Regions from separate parts of the Nocardia sp. NPDC051756 genome, predicted to be linked through region 2. Evidence: riboswitches for the same ligand, from Rfam matches in the RefSeq annotation. Region 2 holds a riboswitch; each other region holds the start of a gene.

Region 1 (4,710 bases), on a different contig from region 2:
GCGAGCGCTCGTGCGCGTCCAGGCGGTACCAGCCCTGCCAGGTGGTGAACGGAATGCCCTTGCTCTCCAGGAACTCGGTGACCGCGTCCAGCTCCGGCTGGGCGGCCGGGGTGAAGTTCGCGCTGTCGTCGAGCAGGCAGGCCACGGTCTCGTTGGCGTCGCCCTTGGTGTGGCCGATGAGGCCGACCGGGCCGCGCTTGATCCAGCCGGTGACGTAGGTGGCCGGGACGTAACGGTCGGCGCCGTCGGCGTTCTCGTCGCCGATCACCCGGCCCGCCTCGTTGGGCACGGTGCCTGCCTGGTCGTCGAACGGCAGGTTGGTCAGGTTCTGCGACAGGTAGCCGACCGCGCGGTAGACCGCCTGCACGTCCCATTCCTTGAACGTGCCGGTGCCCTTGACGTTGCCGGTGCCGTCGAGCTGGGTGCGCTCGGTACGCAGGCCGGTGACCTTGCCGTCCTCGCCGAGGATCTCCGCGGGCGACTCGAAGAAGTGCAGGAACAGCTTGTGCGGGCGGTTGCCGACGTCGCGAATCGCCCACTGCTCGAGCGTGTTCGCGATCATGTCGACTTGCTTGGAGTGCCGGCGCGCGGCCTCGGAGCCCTCGTCGTAGTCGATGTCCTCGGGATCGACGATGACCTCGATGGTCGGCGAATGATCCAGCTCGCGCAGTTCCAGCGGGGTGAACTTGGCCTGGGCCGGGCCGCGGCGGCCGAACACGTGCACCTCGAGCGCCTTGTTGGCCTTGAGGCCGGCGTAGACGTTCGGCGGGATCTCGGTCGGCAGCAGCTCGTCGCCGGTCTTGGCCAGCACGCGGGCCACGTCGAGCGCGACATTGCCGACGCCGAGCACGGCGACCTTCTCCGCGTCCAGCGGCCAGGTGCGCGGCACGTCCGGGTGGCCGTCGTACCAGGAGACGAAGTCGGCGGCGCCGTAGGAGCCGTCCAGGCCGATGCCGGGGATGCCGAGCGCGCGGTCGGCGTTGGCGCCGGTGGAGAAGATCACCGCGTCGTAGAAGGTGCGCAGGTCATCGAGGGTGATGTCGGTGCCGTAGTCGATGTTGCCGAGCAGGCGGACCTGCGGCTTGTCCAGCACCTTGTGCAGGGCGGTGATGATGCCCTTGATCCGCGGGTGGTCCGGCGCGACGCCGTAGCGGATCAGCCCGAACGGCGCGGGCATGCGCTCGAACAGGTCGATGCTCACCTCGGCATCCGACTTCATCAGGGCGTCGGCGGCATAGATTCCCGCAGGCCCGGCGCCAACGATGGCGATGCGGAGCGGGCGGTCAGCTGCACTCTGTTCGGTCATCTTTTACGCGCACCCTTATGGTCGAGAACAAATTAACGGCGTCTTCCTTAGCCTAGGCTAAGTTACGCGCTGGCTGGTTGCACCTGACGGCGCGGACACTGAGGTTGTCGGCTCGTGGCCACCCCAGTCGCGGCTATGACAGCAGGCCGCAGTCTCGCGATTCTATCCGTGGCGGCCGAGGCGGCCCCCGGCGGTGCGTGAACTGAATGGATGCCGCCCCGGGCGTTCTGTCCGGGTTACCCGATTGCGCGGCGTTGATCCCCGCGCGGCGCGACGACCTTCGCCGCTCGCGTTCGCCCGCGGTGGGGGCGAGCACCGGATATCCCCGCCGACCAGGGATCATCGTCGTATGAGCGATCAGGAGTCACCCGCCGAGGACGAAGTCATCACGGTCGACCAGACCGACAAGCGTTCCGTGGCACCGTTCGTCGCCGCGGCCGTGATCGCGGTCATCGTGCTCGGCGCGATCATCATCGGCGGGGTCATGTCGCCCGCTGAGAAAAATGTCACAGATTCCGACCGGATCGCCGCCGCGGTGCGCAACTTCGTCGAGGGGTCCAACAGCACCGACCTGGTGCCCCCACCTGGTGCGGGCTGCGCGGGCTTCGACCCGAAACGCTCCCCACTCGCCGGGCGTTCCGGCGGCGGAAAGACCGTGGAAATCACGAAACTCGTCGATCCGCAGCGCGACGGCGATCGGGCGAAGGCAACGGTCACCACCAAGGTCGACGGTGACGAGCAGACTTCCACCTGGAATCTGACCCGCTCGGGAGACAAATGGTTGGTCTGTAATTGAGCATTCTCATACCGTGAGCAGCCATTTGACAGGGTGACCCTCGTCCAGGCAATCTCAGCAGAAGGTCATGAGAACCAGTGTCAAGCCCCGGCAATACTGGTCGGCAACCCTCCTCCGCGGTGGGGTGCTCCGGGTGACGACCTGGCCGCGCGTCAAACCTGAGCGTGGCAAGTGCGGATTCTAGGAGGGTCCAGATGAGTTATGCCGGTGACATCACCCCGCAGCAGGCTTGGGATCTGTTGCGCGACAACCCCGAAGCCGTCCTGGTCGACGTGCGCACCGAGGCCGAATGGAAGTTCGTCGGCGTGCCCGACACCAGCTCGATCGAGCGCCCGACGGTACTGATCGAGTGGGTCGATTCGACCGGGACGCGCAACGGCGAGTTCACCGAGCAGCTGGTCACGGCGCTCGACGGGCACAACCCGGAGGCTCCGGTGATCTTCCTCTGTCGTTCGGGCCAGCGCTCGATCGGCGCGGCGATCGCCTCGACCCAGGCCGGGTTCGGCACCTCGTACAACGTGCTCGAGGGCTTCGAGGGCCCGGTCGACGCGGACGGACATCGCGGCGGCGCCGGCTGGCGCGCCCTCGGCCTGCCCTGGCGGCAGTCATGAGCACGTGCTGTTCGGTTGACGCGTTGTCGCGGAGCTCTGTCGGGAGGCAGTCGTGATCACAGGTGGTGCGTTCGACAAGCCGCTGCCCGAGGGCGTCGGCCCGGCGACCCTCGGCGTGCGAGGGGGGTTGCGCCGCTCCGGTTTCGAGGAAACCTCCGAGGCGCTGTATCTGACCTCCGGCTTCGTCTACGAGAGCGCGGAGGCCGCCGAAGCCGCGTTCACGGGCGACGTCGAGCATTTCGTCTACTCCCGTTACGGCAACCCGACGGTCGCCATGTTCGAGGAGCGGATGCGGCTGCTCGACGGCGCCGAGGCCTGCTTCGCGACCGCGAGCGGGATGTCCGCGGTGTTCACCGCGCTGGGCGCGCTGCTCGGCGCCGGTGATCGACTTGTGGCCGCGCGCAGCCTGTTCGGGTCCTGCTTCGTGGTGTGCAACGAGATCCTGCCGCGCTGGGGCGTGGAGACCGTCTTCGTCGACGGCGAGGATCTGGACCAGTGGGAGCAGGCGCTGTCGGTGCCGACCCAGGCGGTGTTCTTCGAGACGCCGGCCAACCCCATGCAGACCCTGGTCGACGTGCGCCGGGTCACCGAGCTCGCGCATGCCGCGGGCGCGAAGGTGGTGCTGGACAACGTCTTTGCCACGCCCTTGCTGCAACGCGGTTTCGAGCTGGGTGCCGACGTGGTCGTCTACTCGGGTACCAAGCACATCGACGGCCAGGGCCGGGTGCTCGGCGGCGCGATCCTCGGCGCCAAAGATTACATCGACGGGCCGGTGAAAACGCTGATGCGCCATACCGGTCCGGCGCTGAGCCCGTTCAACGCGTGGACGCTGCTCAAGGGTCTGGAGACGATGCCGCTGCGGGTGCGGCATTCGACCGAATCCGCGTTGCGCATCGCCCGCTTCCTGGAGACCAACAACTCGGTCAGCTGGGTGAAATACCCGTTCCTGGAATCACATCCGCAGCACGACCTGGCCACCGGCCAGATGAGTGCCGGCGGCACCGTGGTCACCTTCGAGCTGAACGCGCCCGCGAACGAGGCGAAGAAGCGCGCCTTCGAAGTCCTCAACCGCCTGCGCATCATCGACATCTCGAACAACCTCGGCGACGCCAAGTCGTTGATCACCCACCCCGCCACCACAACCCACCGCGCCATGGGCCCGGAAGGCCGAGCCACCATCGGCCTCTCCGACGGCGTAGTCCGCATCTCCGTCGGCCTCGAAGACGTCGAGGACCTCCTCTCCGACCTCGACCACGCGCTGAGCTAGCAACCCACAGACCGTCCGTACGTCTCACAGAGGGTTGATGCCCTGTGAAACGTGTGGACGGTCTGTGGGTTCCGGGTGCCAGTAGCCGGTGCGGCGGGCGGACCGGGCGATTCGGGCCGCTTGGGTGAGGCGGGTGAGCCAGGTGGTGGTGCCGAGTTCGTGCCAGGTCCAGCGGACGACGAGCCAGCCGAGCGCGCGCAGGGCGTCCTCGCGGGCCTTTTCGGCGATGACGACGTCTTCCGGCGGCCGGGAGCCGCGTAAATGGCTGCGGTACTTCGCAAGTCCGTCGAATTCGCCGACAAGGCCGAGTTCGGGGAACAGGAAGTCGACCCTGGCGACGAAGCGGTGATCGGGGGTGACGATGCGGGCCTGGAGTTCTGGTTTCGGGAAGTGCGCCGCGTGCAGTGCGACCCGGCTGCGCGATTCACCGGGGCTCTCGGAGCGGCCGTCCACGAAGTCGACTACTCGTCGCGCCGCCGGAGTGCCTGGCCCGGAATAGCGTGCGAGCTGCTCGATCAAACCGGCGCGGGTTGTCTTTTCGAGTCGCAGGGCGCTGTCCCCGATGACGACTGCTTGTTCGAACGGCAGCGTCCGGGCCAAGTCGATGACAGTGCGCGCCACGGTGGTGACCTGTCGGTTGCCGACCCGCACGACTTCGTCGGGGGTGATGCGCATCGAATGCAACAGCAGTTGCCGGGTGGCACGTCCGCCGGTCGAACGGTTGCGTAGC
Region 2 (4,710 bases):
CGACCATCCACTCCAGCACCCGCATGCCGCCCATCGACCCGCCGACCACGGCGGCCAGCCGCTCGATGCCGAGCAGGTCAACCAGCGCCTCTTCCGCAGCCACCTGGTCGCGGATGGAGATCTCCGGGAACCTTGCGCCCCAAGGCTTTCCGTCCGGCGCCAGGGTCGACGGCCCGGTGCTGCCCTGGCAGCCGCCGAGCACGTTCGTCGCGATCACACACCACTCGTCGGTGTCCAGCGGACAGCCAGGTCCGACCATCCCGTCCCACCAGCCGGGCAGCTGGTGGATGTCGTCGGGGTGACCGACCACGTGCGAGTCACCGGTCAGCGCGTGCTCGACCAGCACCACGTTGTCCAGCGTGGGGGAGAGCTCGCCCCAGCGCTGCACCGCGAGATGGACCTGCGGAATGACCGCGCCGCTCTCCAGCTTGACGTCCCCGACGGCGATGATGCCGAGCCGCCCGTCCGGGGGTGGCAGGGCCACCCCGGACGAACGGGCGAAACTCGGTTCGGTACTCAAGGTCACGTCGCCGCCGCCGCGAAACCGGCCCGCAGGTCGCTCAGGATGTCCTCGATTCCCTCGATGCCCACCGCCAACCGGACCAGACCCGGAGTGACGCCGGCGAGCAGTTGCTCTTCGGGCGTCAGCTGCGAATGTGTGGTCGACGCGGGGTGAATCACGAGGGAGCGCACATCTCCGATGTTAGCCACATGGCTGTGCAGGGCTAATCCGTCCACGAACTTCTTGCCCGCATCGACACCGCCGCGCAGCTCGAAGGCGACGATCGCGCCGGGACCCTTCGGCGCCAGCTGCTGCGCGCGCTCGTACCACGGCGAGTCCGGCAGACCCGCGTAGATCACCTTGGTGACCTCCGGCTGCTCGGTCAGGAATGCGGCGACCGCCTTGGCGTTGGCCACGTGCCGCTCGACCCGCAGGCTCAGCGTCTCGATGCCCTGGCTGATCAGGAACGCGTTGAACGGCGAGATGGCCGAGCCGAGGTCGCGCAGCAACTGCACGCGGGCCTTGAGCGCGAAGGCGGGCGCGCCGAGATCGGCGAACACCGCACCGTGGTAGCTCGGGTCCGGGGTGGTGAAGCCGGGGAAGCGCGGCTGTCCTTGCGCGTCGGTCACCGTCCAGTCGAAGTTGCCGCCGTCGACGATCACGCCGGCCACCGCCGAGCCGTGCCCGCCGAGGTACTTGGTCGCCGAGTGCACGACGATGTCGGCGCCGTGCGCCAGCGGCTGGATCAGATACGGGGTGGCCACCGTGTTGTCCACGATGAGCGGCAGCCCGGCCTCGTGCGCGATCGCGGAGATGCCGGGGATGTCGAAGATGGCGCTGCTCGGGTTGGCGATGGTCTCGCCGTAGAACGCCTTGGTGTTCGGGCGAATCGCGGCCCGCCACTGGTCCAGGTCGTCGGGATCGTCGACGAAGGACACCTCGATGCCGAGCTTGGGCAGCGAGTAGTGGAAGAGGTTGTAGGTGCCGCCGTAGAGATGCGGGCTGGACACGATGTGATCGCCGGCGGACGCCAGGTTCAGGATCGCGAACGTCTCCGCGGCCTGCCCGGAGGCCAGCAGCAGGGCCGCGACGCCGCCTTCGAGCGCGGCGACGCGCTGCTCGACCACGTCCTGGGTGGGGTTCATGATCCGGGTGTAGATGTTGCCCGGCTCGGCGAGCCCGAACAGCGCCGCGGCGTGATCGGTGTCGCGGAAGGCGTACGAGGTGGTCTGGTAGATGGGCAGGGCCCGGGCGCCGGTGGTGCTGTCGGGGGCCTGGCCCGCGTGCACCTGCTTGGTCTCGAAGGACCACTGCGCGGTGGGATCGATATCGGCCGCGGGCACGGTGGAATCACTCATGAGCTTTGCTCCAAAGAAAAGGGTTGTTCGCCAGAACTACAAGGGTTATCGGGATGTGGGCGAAGGACAACAACACATTTCGGGAACCTCCTGAAAGCGCGCTTGCTCTCGACCTTCGAGAGCCCGGTCATCACCCGGAGCACCCCACCGCTGCTGGAGGGTTGCCGTCCAGCAAGCCGGGGCTTCGCGCTGGCACTCATGACCTGAGGGCATCATAACCGGCCGTCCCGCGACGGCCGAAACCTATCCGCGAACTCAGCCGGAAGTGCTGGTCCGCGCGCCGCCGCAGACCCGGACGAACTCGTCGAACGCCGCACAGAACGAGTTGCGGCCCGCGGTCGCGGCGTCGTGCAGATCGTCGTAGTCGAACATGCTCTCGCCGCATTCCATCGCGAGATGACCGATGAGCTGCCAGGAGCCGAGGATCAGCCGCACCGGCAGCGCGCAGGGCGTGGTGCCGAGTCGTTCGGCGACCACCGCGGCGATGGCGATGTTCTTGTTGTCCGCGTGCTCGATGCTGCGCGCGCTGACCGCGGGACTGCTGCGCACGATCCGCTGCATCTGCTGGAACTGCCGGAAGGAGACCGGCCCGCCGCCGGGTTCGTGCACGGCTCGGTCGATCACCTGCAAGAACGCGGTACGCAGCGATTCCAGTTCGTTGTCACTGGCCGGCAGTTCGCGCAGCGTCTGCGCCACGGCCTGGCCGAAGTCCTGCACCGGCCCGAGGACGATGTCCTCTTTACTGTCGAAATACCGGTTGATCGTGCGCGGCGAGACGTCCGCGGCGTTGGCGATCTGCTCGACCGTCGTCGCGTCGAAACCCTGTGTGTCGCACAGGTTCAGGCCGATCTCGATGATCCGCAGCCGGGTCTGCTGCTTCTTGCGTTCGCGCAGGCCGGTATGGGCGTGCGGCGCGGCGCTCGCAGGGGTCTGCGCTGCGGCACTCGCGCCCGTCGGCGTCGGTGACTCGAGCATGCTCCCACCCTAACGCAACCTAGTGTTTTCGTGTCCGTAACCGCCAAATGTCGCATCACGACATTTTTCGCTTGACGCCAAATGTCGTCTACTGACAGGATAGCCACCGAGTTCCGAAGACGAGGAGATGACCGTGACCGACACTGCGCAAGCGGTAGAAGTTCCCCAGAAACAAGGCAGTTCGGCACGCTGGTTCGCCCTCGGCGTGATCGCATTGGCCCAGCTCATGGTGGTCTTGGACGCCACCATCGTGACCATTTCGCTGCCCTTTGCCCAGCAGGATCTCGGCATCAGCGACGGCAACAAGCAGTGGATGCTGACCGCTTACACGCTGATCTTCGGCGGCCTGCTGCTGCTCGGCGGCCGGCTGGCCGACTACCTCGGCCGGCGCCGGATGTTCATCGTCGGCCTGGTCGGTTTCGCCGCCGCGTCGGCACTTGCCGGTCTCGCGCAGAACGGCGCGGAGATGTTCGCCGGACGTGCGCTGCAGGGTGCGTTCGCGGCGTTGCTCGCGCCCGCGGCGTTGTCGCTGTTGTCGGTGACCTTCACCGAGGCGCGCGAGCGGGCCACCGCGTTCGGCGTGTTCGCCGGCATCTCTGCCGGTGGCGCCGCGCTCGGCCTGATCGCCGGCGGCGCGCTCACCGAGTACGCCTCGTGGCGCTGGTGCCTGCTGGTGAATACCCCGATCGCGCTGCTCGCCCTGGTCGGCGCGCTGGCCTGGGTGGTCAAGGACGTGCCTGCGCCGCGGACCGGTGGCTACGACGTGCCCGGCGCGGTCACCGTGACGCTCGGCCTGATCTCGATCGTCTACGGCTTCAGCCGCGCGGCCGAGGACGGCTGGCTCTCCGGCAGCACCCTCGGCCTGCTCATCGCCGGCGCCGCGCTGCTGATCGCCTTCGTCGTGATCGAACGGCGCTCGGCGAATCCGCTGTTGCCGCTGCACATTCCGGGGGAGATCAACCGTGGCGGCGCGTTCCTCGCGGCGTTGCTGGTGCCGATCGCCATGTTCGCGATGTTCCTGTTCCTGAGCTACTACTTCCAGATCACCCTGGGCTACTCCTCGCTCAAGGCCGGCTTCGCGTTCCTGCCCTTCCCGGCCGGCATCGCGATCTCCGCGGGTGTCACCAGTGCGCTGCTGCCGAAGCTCGGCCCGCGGCCGCTGATGGTGGCCGGCGCCGTGCTCGGCGTGCTCGGCCTGCTGTGGCTGGCCCAGCTCGGCTTCGGCGACAGCTACGCCGCCAGCGTGCTGCCCGCGCAGGTGCTGATCGCGCTCGGCATGGGTCCGCTGTTCGTCGGCATGCAGACCGTCGCGCTGCACCAGGTCGAGGAGGCGGACTCCGGTGTGGCCAGTGCGCTGCTGAACGCGGCGCAGCAGGTCGGCGGCGCGGTCGGCACGGCCCTGCTGACCACCATCTCGGTGCAGACCGCCAAGTCCTACGCGGAGAGCCACGCGACGATCGACAACTTGATCGCTCGCGCCTCGATCCACAGTTACGACGTGGCGTTCTACGTCGGCGCCGGATTCTTCCTCGCCGCCGTTCCGGTGATCGCGTTCATGATCCGGGACCGGCCGGAGAACCTCATCGAAGGTTCCGAGGACGGGGCGCGCCCGGTCCACGTCGGCGTCTGAAATTTTCCTGCTTCACCCCTCGGTCCGCGTATCGCCAGCTCGGCGCTGCGCGGACCGAGGTCGTTGCGTGGGTGACCTGCGAATTGCAGAATGACCTACCAGCCAGTAAGTTCGTGGGGTTTCTCACTCGGGGGGCTGCCCGCACACCACGATCATCGGCAGCAGTACGCTTGTCTTGTTTGCACCACACGTCTCGCGGACAACGCGGGGCATATACGTTGTCTGTTGGAACAGCTGGGGTCCGC
Region 3 (4,710 bases), on a different contig from region 2:
ATATAGCAAGAAGGTATTGCTGTAGGTGTTTTGGGCGGAGTGCAGGCAGAACTAGCCGATGAGGCAGGGGGCGGCGCCGGTGGGGGCTTCGGAGGTGAAGGGGCGGGTTTCGGGGGTGGGGTTCCAAAGGCCTTGGGTGGTGGCGTAGTTCCAGGTCGGGCCGGTGTGGACGAGGGTGGCCACGGCTTGGATCAGGCGGTCTACGTCGGCGGGGGTGGTGCCGAGGCCGATGCTGGCGCGCAGGGCGCCGTCGAGGTCCAGGCGGGCGATCAGCGGGTGGGCGCAGAAGCGGCCGTCGCGGACGCCGATGCCATGTTCGGCGGAGAGGTAGGCGGCGACGTGGCCGGGGACGAATCCGTCCAGGGTGAAGGCGACGATGCCGACGGTGTCGGGGGCGTCGGTCCAGATGCGCAGCAGGTTGACGCCGGGGATGGCGGCGAGGCCGTCGCGGAGTCGGTCGGCGAGCCGATGTTCGGTGGCGGCGAGGGTTTCCGCATCGATCGCACAGAGCGCGTCACAGGCGGCGGCGAGCGCGGCGGCGCCGAGCACGTTGGGCGAACCGCCCTCGTGCCGCTGCGGCGCGGGCGCCCACTCGGCGCCGGTGGTGGTGACCTCGCGGACCGCGCCGCCGCCGGCCAGGTAGGGCTCCGCACGGTCGAGCCAGTCACGCCTTCCGACCAGCACGCCCGCGCCGAACGGCGCGTACAGCTTGTGCCCGGAGAACGCGAGGTAGTCGATGCCGCTGTCGCGCAGGCTGATTCGCCGATGCGGCGCGAGCTGGGCCGCGTCCACCAGGATGCGGGCGCCGCACTGGTGGGCGATGGTAGCCAGGCGTTCGAGCGGCAGCACCTCGCCGGTGACGTTGGACGCGCCGGTCACCGCGAGCAGCGCGGCGGGCTTGCTGCACAGCTCGGCGACCAGCCGCCCGATGGTCTCCTCGACGGTGGTGGCGGCCTGCACGACGCGGCGGCCGTGCCTGGTCCAGGGCAGGAAGTTGGCGTGATGCTCGATGTCGAGCACCACGGTGTCGCCGGGCACGCAGGCGGCGAGCAGGTTCAGCGAGTCGGTGGTGTTGCGGGTGAACACGACGACCTGGTCGTCGGCCGCGTCGAGGAAGCGGGTGACCGAACCGCGGGCGGCCTCGTAGCACTCGGTGGAGATCCGCGAGGCGTAGCCGGCGCCGCGGTGCACGCTCGCGTAGAACGGCAGCAGCTGCTGAATCCGGTCGGTGACCTGGGCCAAGGCCGGCGCGCTCGCGGCGTAGTCGAAGTTGGCGTAGGTGGTCGTCCCACCCTGGACCAGCGGCACCTGGAGGTCGTCACCGGAAACCCGGGCGAGGGGGGCACAGTCCTGGGTCACAACAGCAGTCATCACGAAATCCCGTCGGCTCTGGGACCCGCAATCAGGAGATTCGTCGAGTCCGCGCTTGCCACACCCGGTCGGGCGTCGGCCTGGTCGTCACCCGGAGCACCCCACCGCGGAGGAGGGTTGCCGACCAGCAAGCCGGGGCTGAACGCTGGTACTCATGACCTGATCCGAGATTGGCAGACAGCCCCCCGCGCTGTCAACCATGATCTTGTCGCGTGTGTCGGCAGGCGATAAAGCGTTGCCAATCCGGCCGTTCTGGGTTCACATCGTGGGGTGTCACTTTCGCTGCTGATCAGCTTCATCGGCCTGTGCGTCCTGCTGGCGCTCACGCCGGGGCCGGATTCGTTCCTCGTGCTGCGGTTCTCGCTGGTCGACGCGCGACCGGGGATCGCCGCCGCGATCGGGTCGGCGCTGGGCGGGATCCTGTGGGCGGTGGTGGTCGCCGCGGGTGTCGCCGCACTGCTGGAGCAGTCCGCGACGGCGTACCGCACGCTCAAGCTGATCGGCGGAATCTACTTGGTGTACTTGGGTATTCGCGCGCTGCTCGATCAGCGGCGGCAACGCCGGGCGGCCCGGGAATCCGGCGCTGCCGAGGACCTGACGCCCGCCGCCCGCGGCACCCGCACCTCGGTTCGCTCGGCGTTCACCGCGGGCGTCGTCTCGTGCATGTTCAACCCGAAGGTCGGCCTGTTCTACCTCGCCGTGCTGCCCCAGTTCCTGACCGAGGTCACCTTCGCCAACACACTCGCGCTCGGCGCCGTCGAATCGTCGATCGCCGCGGTAGCGATGGTGCTCCTGGCCCTGGCGGCCTCCCGCGCGGTCGCGCTGCTGCGCCGCCCGAAGCTCCGGGATCGGCTCGAACAGGTCAGCGCCGCCATCCTGGCCACCATCGGCCTCGGCACCGCCGCCTCCGCGGCCTGACCCGATCCGCCCCGAAACGCCCTGAGCTGCAAGATCACCAAGCTCATGTGGGGAATCACACCGGCCTGGACGGGTCGGCGCAGCGACCGCCTGGCGAACCCCACGCGCGACCCGTCCACCAGGCATTGCTTCGGCGTGCCCGACAGAAATCGCCACGACCTGCAACAACCCGGCCTGCCGTCGAGCAGTAGGCAACCGCGCCGGTGAACAACAAACGTCGACAACCCCGAGTACCGTGGACAACTGGTCACCACAGTGTTTGCCAACTGGTAACCCAGCTATGACACAAACAACATCAGGGAAGTGCGAGGCAGGTCGAATGGGAGGTGGGCAGGGCGTCATGCTCCAACCACAGGTTGATGCGACGATTGATCCCCTGCTCCGGACCGCGCACACGCCGCCGGCCCGGACCCTCGTCGACATCCTGACCGCGACCGCGCTGACCCATCCCGATGCCCCCGCCATCGACGACGGCCAGGTGGTGCTCAGCTACCTCGAACTCGTCGTCGAGATCGAGAAGACCATGGCCAGGCTCGCCAACGCGGGCGTGCGGCCGGGCGATCGGGTCGGCGTGCGGATGCCGTCCGGCTCCCGGGAGCTCTATCTGACCATCCTCGCCGTCCTGTACGCGGGCGCGGCGTATGTGCCGGTCGACGCCGACGACCCGGACGAACGCGCCCAGTTGGTCTTCGGCGAAGCGCAGGTCACCGCGATCGTCACCGGCGCGGGCATCGAGACCACCCCGGCGGGCATCCGGGCCACCGCGGACAACCCGGCCGACGCGAGCAAGAGCACCCTGCCGACCCCCGCCGACGACGCCTGGATCATCTTCACCTCCGGCTCCACCGGAACGCCGAAAGGTGTTGCGGTGACTCATCGCAACGCCGCCGCGTTCGTGGACGCCGAGGCAAATCTCTTCCTGCCGGACGCCCCGATCGGCCCCGGCGACCGGGTGCTGGCCGGACTCTCGGTCGCCTTCGACGCCTCCTGCGAGGAGATGTGGCTGGCCTGGCGCAACGGCGCCTGCCTGGTCCCCGCGCCGCGCGACCTGGTGCGCACCGGCGCCGACCTCGGCCCGTGGCTGGTCCGCCGGGAGATCAGCATCGTCTCCACCGTGCCGACGCTGGCCGCGACCTGGCCCGCCGAGGCGCTGGACGCGGTCCGGCTGTTGATCTTCGGCGGCGAGGCGGTGCCGCCGGAACTCGCGGAACGCCTTGCCGGGAACGGGGATACCGATCGCGAGGTCTGGAATACCTACGGCCCCACCGAGGCAACGGTGGTCGCCTGCGCCGCGCTGCTCGATGGCTCGTGGCCGATCCGGATCGGCCTGCCGCTCGACGGCTGGGATCTCGTGGTGATCGACGCGGCCGGAAGCCCGGTGGCCGAGGGCGAATCCGGCGAACTGGTGATCGGCGGCGTCGGCCTGGCCCGCTACCTCGATCCGGCGAAGGACGCGGAGAAGTACGCGCCGCTGCCTTCGGTCGGCTGGGATCGCGCCTATCGCAGCGGCGATCTGGTCCGCAACGACAGCGCGGGCCTGGTCTTCCTCGGCCGCGCCGACGACCAGATCAAGCTCGGCGGCCGGCGAATCGAGCTCGGCGAGATCGACAACGCGCTGCAACACCTGCCCGGGGTCGCCGGCGCGGCCGCCGCGATCCGAACAACCAAGGCGGGCAACAAGATCCTGGTCGGCTACCTCACCGGACCCGGCCCCGATTTCGACACCAAGGCGGCCAGAGCCCAACTCGCCGAACAGCTTCCGGCCCCGCTGGTCCCCCGGCTCGCGATCGTCGACGAACTGCCCACCCGCACCTCGGGCAAGGTCGACCGCAACGCCCTGCCCTGGCCGCTGCCGAACAGCACCGAGGACGACAACGACAACGATTTGACCGGCACCGCGCAATGGGTTGCGCAGCTGTGGGATTCGGTGCTGGGCGGCGAGGTCACCGACCTCGACGCCGACTTCTTCGACCTGGGCGGCGGTTCGCTCGCGGCGGCCCAGATGGTCACCGCGCTGCGTGCGCGTTATCCGCAGATCACCGTCGCCGACCTCTACGACCATCCCCGGCTCGGCGCGCTGGTGGAACTGCTGGAGCAGAGCACCCCGGCCGTCGCCGTCGAGGAACGCGTCGTGCGACCGACGCCGCGGCGCGCGCAGTGGACGCAGGTGCTCGCCACCATCCCGCTCACCACGCTCACCGGCCTGCAATGGCTCACCTGGCTGGCCATCGTCGGCAATGTCGCGGGCTGGTCCGGCTCGCTGCCGTGGCTGCCGCACCTGTCCTGGTGGTGGACCCTCGCCGCGTTCCTGCTCTTCATCTCCCCGCCCGGCCGGATGGCGATCTGCGTGGCCGGCGCTCGGCTGCTGCTGCGCGGGGTCGAACCCGGCCGGTATCCGCGCGGGGGGTCGGTGCACCTGCG
Region 4 (4,710 bases), on a different contig from region 2:
GTCACCATGAACATCGACAACGCCATCAGGAAGACGCCGAGCGTCAACTCCGTATTCGACGCTCCCGCTTGCAGATCCGCACCGATAGCGGGCAGCGCGGTGGTGACGATGGTCAGGTCGATGCACCCGAGAAACGACGCCACCGCCAACCCGGTGAACCCGACGACCCGCCGCCGCGCGGGAATCTCGACGGTCACTGGTCGGCCTCCGTGTTGTTCGACGCCGACTTACGCTTCTTGAACCGCAAGGGCAACCACGCGACCCGGTCCGGGTGCTCCGGCTCGACGAAGAGTTCCCGCGTGCGCCCCATCGCGGCGGAGATCTTCTGCGGATAGATCACGTAGTCGAAACCCTCGTGCGCCCACAGCGGCATGATGATCGGGCATTCCTCCAAAAGGTATGCGCGGCACGACTTCCGCACCGACTCTTGATCGACCTCCGGCTCGCGGGAAAGCCGTCGTTCGATGAACCGATCGATGGTGCTGTCGATCGCGTGCCGATACGGTTCGTCGGTCTCGTAGGCGTGCTCGATCGCGTCGTACAGATCGCCGTAACGCGGATGCGACAGCGCGAAGTCCCAGCGCAATATGTTTGTCGGGCAATCGATCTGGTCCAGGTAGCCGATATTGCGGGCGATCCACTGGTCGCCGGCGATACGCGCCCGAGCGTGCCGGTCGATATCGGTTCCGCCGCTGAGATTGTGCCGTTGCAGGGTGTCCGCGACCGCGATCGCGCAGCGGCCGAAGTTCGACCGGTTGATCAGATCGATGGTGGCGGCGAGCTTTTCACCCTCGTGATAGTCCGCGCCGACGCTGACCAGCAGCACGGTGGACCGTCCGTCGGTGGTGATGCCGTCCGAGCGCAGGTCGTAGGCGGCTTTGTGGGACGCGGAGAGCAGCGTGGTCGTAGCCATCAGCTCCACACCTTCAACGACTCGGCCGGATCGCTGACCCCGATGAACAGCCCGATGGTGATGCGCGGGCGATCCTGCGACGGCGCGACCGCGTGTACCCGGCGCGGATCGATGAAGATCGCGTCGCCGACCTGCGGCGTGATCACCAGCGCGGGCTCGCCGACGGCCGCGCGGTCGATGCCGTAGACCCGGTCGCCGGAGCGGTCTCGATACTCGCTTTCGTCGGGATAGTCGTCCCAGATCTCCAATTCCCCGCCCCGGTCCGGGACGTCGAGATAGACGTTGACCGAGAGCTGGCGGACGATCCGAATCTCGAAGTCCTCGGGCAGGTTTCGGCCCACGTTGTCGGTGTGCGGCTCGAGATCCACCCCCGCGAGCTGGTAGCGCGCGACCCCGGCGAAGAACGCCTGCCCGTTGCGCCGCAGCAAACTCGCTCCGGCCGGCCAGATCTCGTCCAGCAGCAGCCGAACATCGTCCGCCGGATAGGAATATGGCGAGGCGATATCGCGCAGCCGGTCGATATTGTGGCGGGCCTCGTCGAAGTACGCGCCGCGTCCGGCCTCGGTGCTGGTCTCGGAGAACGCGTGCCCGATCCGCCGGAACTGCGGGTCGGTGGCCAGCGGCCCGTGATCCTGTCTGCCGACGAACGCCCGGCGTAAGTGATCGAGCGCGTCGGGCCGGACGAATCCGGCCAGTCTGACCGCGTGCACGTCGCCGTTCAACAGCGCGGTCAGCGACGCGTGGTCGAATCCTTGCCTGGTGGTGTCCAACACGCGGTCTCCGAGAGCTGGCGTGGCCGTAGTCATGTCGATCCCCTCTGGTTGTCGCTCGATGGACCGGGCACAGGCCCAGGCGTGAGTGGGGAGTTCGCGGTTTCGGACATGGCTCGACCCCCATCTCTCGAGAGGGCTCCAGAATGTCGACGGAGCCCGCGCTTGCCCGGGCCGCATTACGCGGCTCGGCCTGGTCTTGACCCGGGGCACCCCGCCGCGGTTGGAGGGTTGCCGGCCAGCTAGCCGGGGACTTGACGCTGGCACTCTTGACCTGACTCAAGAGTTCCGCACGCCAGAAGCGTTGTCACGCTTTTGAATCGCGCTGAGTTATGCACGTAGACCGAGACCGCGCAATTCCAGCGCGGCCAGTGCGCGGACCGTATCGTCGTCGCCGCGCCGCCACGCGTCCACCACGTCCGCGTCGATCCGGTCCAGTGTGCGCAGGGGTTGATTGGTGAGCGCGCGCAAGGCGAGCAGGTCTCGTCCGCCCGGCGCGGTCCGCAGGCGCACGGCCGCGGCGGCTCGGCGGATCCAGCGCACGCGCAGCGGTAGCCAGACGAACAGGACGAGCCCGAGCGGGACGATCAGCAGGCTGATCGCCAGGGCCATGGCCAGATCGTTGGTGAGCGCCTGCTGATCGTGCCCGGCCTCGGCCATCGAGCGGGCCGCTCCGGCGGCGCGTTCGAACGGGGAGGTCAGATCGTCGCCGACCACCGGGACCCGCCCGACCTTGCGCCCGACATCGCCGAGACTGTCGGCCAGGCCGCCGCCCGCGCCCTCCAGCTTCTGACCGGGAACGGCGAGTTTCTGCACCAGGTCGTGCAGCCAGAGCGCGGCCTTGATCGAGCCGTACACCCACGCCGCCACCAGCAGATCCGTGACCAATTGTCGGGCGGCGACGGGAGCCCGATCGGCGTAAATCTTCACGGATTCAGAATCCTCGGTCCGTTGAGTGAAAACAGGGCTTTCGCTGTCGATCGAGCAGGGGAGAGGCTGAACCGGAAATCTGCCCGGCGCGGCGCGCCCGACGATGAAGGAGTTCGCTGATGACCATTCGGTCGCTGGACGACGCGCTCGGTGCGGTGACCGAACTCGCGCCCATCGCGCGGCAGTACAGCCAGAAGGCCGAGGACGCCCGCGATCTCCCGGACGAGGTGGTCGACGCCATCTCGGCCGCGGGCCTGTGGGGCGTGTTCACCCCGACCGGTGTCGGCGGCAGCGGTCTGATCGGGGTCGACGAGGCGTTCGAGATCGTGCGGGCGGTCGCCTACGCGGATACCAGCACGGCGTGGAGCCTGTTCATCTGCGCGACGACACCGGCCATCGTGGCGTCGAAGTTGCCGGCCGACGGCATCGACGAGGTGTTGGCCGAGGGGATCGGGCCGATGTCGCTGGTGTTCGGTCCGAACGGGCGCAGCACGCCGACCGAGGGCGGGTTGCGGGTGACCGGGCGCTGGCCGTTCGCCAGCGGAATCGGTTATGCCGGTTGGGTTATGGCCAACACCGTGCTGCTCGATGCGGACGGCGCGCCGAAGGTGGGAGCGGGCGGGCTGCCCGAACTCGTCTCGGTCGTCGTGCCCGCCGACGACGTCGGCATCATCGACGACTGGCATGTGGCCGGCCTACGCGGCACGGGCTCGATGAGTTTCGCGCTCGACGACGTGTATGTGCCTGCGCGCCGGACCTTTCCGTTCCTCGCGCCCAGCCGGCTGGCGGACGCGAAGTATCGGCTTCCGCTGTTCAGCCTGCTCGCGCCCGGGTTCACCGGGGTCGCGGTCGGTACCGCCGAGCACGCGCTCGACGAGGTCCTCGCCGTGCTGCCGACGCGCGCCGGACCGCCGACGTTCCAGCCGGCGTCCGCGGACCCGGTGATCCAGCGGGCAGTCGGACGCGCACAGGCCGCGATCCGGGCCGCCCGCGAGTCCACGCGGGCGGTGTTCGATACCTACGTCGACCGGCGGCTACGCGGCGACGACCTGAGCCTGCTTCCGGTTGCCGACCGGAGCGAGTTGCATCAGCAGGCGGTCTGGGCCGCGAACACCTGCCGCGACGCCGTCGACGACCTCTTCCGGATCGCCGGTGCGAGCGCGATCTACGAGTCGAGCCCGATCCAACGGCTCTGGCGCGATATCAACGTGCTCAACCAGCACCTGTATCTGCGCGACACGCAACACGAGCACGCGGGCAAGCTCGCCCTCGGCATCGACGTGGTGAACCCGACGATCTGAGTCCTCGCAACACCTTTCAGAGCGTGCCTTGCCGTGCCGACCGCCACAGATCGACCGCACCGTCGTCCTCGAGCAGCGCGTCGATCTCGGCCAGTTCGCCGGCGCTGAATTCGAGCGTGCCCAGCGCCGCGACGTTCTGCTCGAGCTGTTCGGTGGTGGACGCGCCGATCACCAGCGAGGTCACCCGATCGTCGCGCAGCGCCCAGGCCAGGGCCAGTTGCGCCAGCGTCTGCCCGCGCTTGTCCGCGAGCGCGTCGAGCTTGCGCAGCCGTTCGATCATCTCGGGGGTGAGCAGCTCGTTCTGGAACGACTTGTCCTGGGCGGCACGGGATTCCGGTGGGATGCCGTCGAGGTACTTCGAGGTGAGCAGTCCCTGCGCGAGCGCGGTGAACCCGATGACGCCGAACCCCTCCTCGGTGGCGGCGTCGAGCAGACCCTCGGTCTCGATCCAGCGGTTGAGCATCGAGTAGGACGGCTGGTGGATGAGCAGCGGCGTGCCCAGCTCGCGCAGCAGCCTCGCCATCGTGAGGGAATCCTGCGCGGTGTACGAGGAGATGCCGACGTACAAGGCTTTCCCTTGGCGGACAGCGGTATTCAGTGCGGCCGCGGTCTCCTCCAGCGGCGTCGTCGGGTCGAACCGGTGCGAGTAGAAGATGTCGACGTAGTCGAGTCCGAGCCGGCCCAGCGATTGATCGAGGGAGGCGAGCACATACTTGCGCGACCCGCCGCCCTGCCCGTACGGCCCCGGCCACATGTCCCATCCGGCCTTGGTCGAGATGACGAGTTCGTCGCGATA

Evidence for each region. A riboswitch is a leader RNA that binds a small molecule or an ion and turns the genes downstream of it on or off. The one in region 2 is predicted to bind S-adenosylmethionine.
Region 1: another riboswitch for S-adenosylmethionine. It lies ahead of AB0M22_RS12175 (rhodanese-like domain-containing protein); the one in region 2 lies ahead of AB0M22_RS39860 (bifunctional o-acetylhomoserine/o-acetylserine sulfhydrylase).
Region 3: another riboswitch for S-adenosylmethionine. It lies ahead of AB0M22_RS16725 (aminotransferase class V-fold PLP-dependent enzyme); the one in region 2 lies ahead of AB0M22_RS39860 (bifunctional o-acetylhomoserine/o-acetylserine sulfhydrylase).
Region 4: another riboswitch for S-adenosylmethionine. It lies ahead of AB0M22_RS28015 (2OG-Fe(II) oxygenase); the one in region 2 lies ahead of AB0M22_RS39860 (bifunctional o-acetylhomoserine/o-acetylserine sulfhydrylase).

What each region holds. Positions count from the first base shown of each region.
Region 1 is NZ_JBFAYV010000003.1:116,558-121,267, reverse strand. It holds gene AB0M22_RS12185 (FAD-dependent oxidoreductase) at 1-1,306, opposite strand, end outside; gene AB0M22_RS12180 (hypothetical protein) at 1,656-2,102, shown strand; SAM riboswitch class IV at 2,166-2,282, shown strand; gene AB0M22_RS12175 (rhodanese-like domain-containing protein) at 2,297-2,713, shown strand; gene AB0M22_RS12170 (O-succinylhomoserine sulfhydrylase) at 2,766-3,980, shown strand; gene AB0M22_RS12165 (hypothetical protein) at 4,005-4,710, opposite strand, start outside.
Region 2 is NZ_JBFAYV010000013.1:48,586-53,295, forward strand. It holds gene AB0M22_RS39855 (homoserine O-acetyltransferase) at 1-484, opposite strand, end outside; gene AB0M22_RS39860 (bifunctional o-acetylhomoserine/o-acetylserine sulfhydrylase) at 523-1,860, opposite strand; SAM riboswitch class IV at 1,954-2,064, opposite strand; gene AB0M22_RS39865 (TetR family transcriptional regulator) at 2,116-2,835, opposite strand; gene AB0M22_RS39870 (MFS transporter) at 2,963-4,465, shown strand.
Region 3 is NZ_JBFAYV010000003.1:1,119,940-1,124,649, reverse strand. It holds gene AB0M22_RS16725 (aminotransferase class V-fold PLP-dependent enzyme) at 52-1,371, opposite strand; SAM riboswitch class IV at 1,418-1,531, opposite strand; gene AB0M22_RS16720 (LysE family translocator) at 1,642-2,289, shown strand; gene AB0M22_RS16715 (Pls/PosA family non-ribosomal peptide synthetase) at 2,630-4,710, shown strand, end outside.
Region 4 is NZ_JBFAYV010000006.1:414,923-419,632, forward strand. It holds gene AB0M22_RS28005 (MFS transporter) at 1-197, opposite strand, end outside; gene AB0M22_RS28010 (tRNA-dependent cyclodipeptide synthase) at 194-913, opposite strand; gene AB0M22_RS28015 (2OG-Fe(II) oxygenase) at 913-1,686, opposite strand; SAM riboswitch class IV at 1,840-1,958, opposite strand; gene AB0M22_RS28020 (hypothetical protein) at 2,014-2,613, opposite strand; gene AB0M22_RS28025 (acyl-CoA dehydrogenase family protein) at 2,733-3,914, shown strand; gene mgrA (L-glyceraldehyde 3-phosphate reductase) at 3,931-4,710, opposite strand, start outside.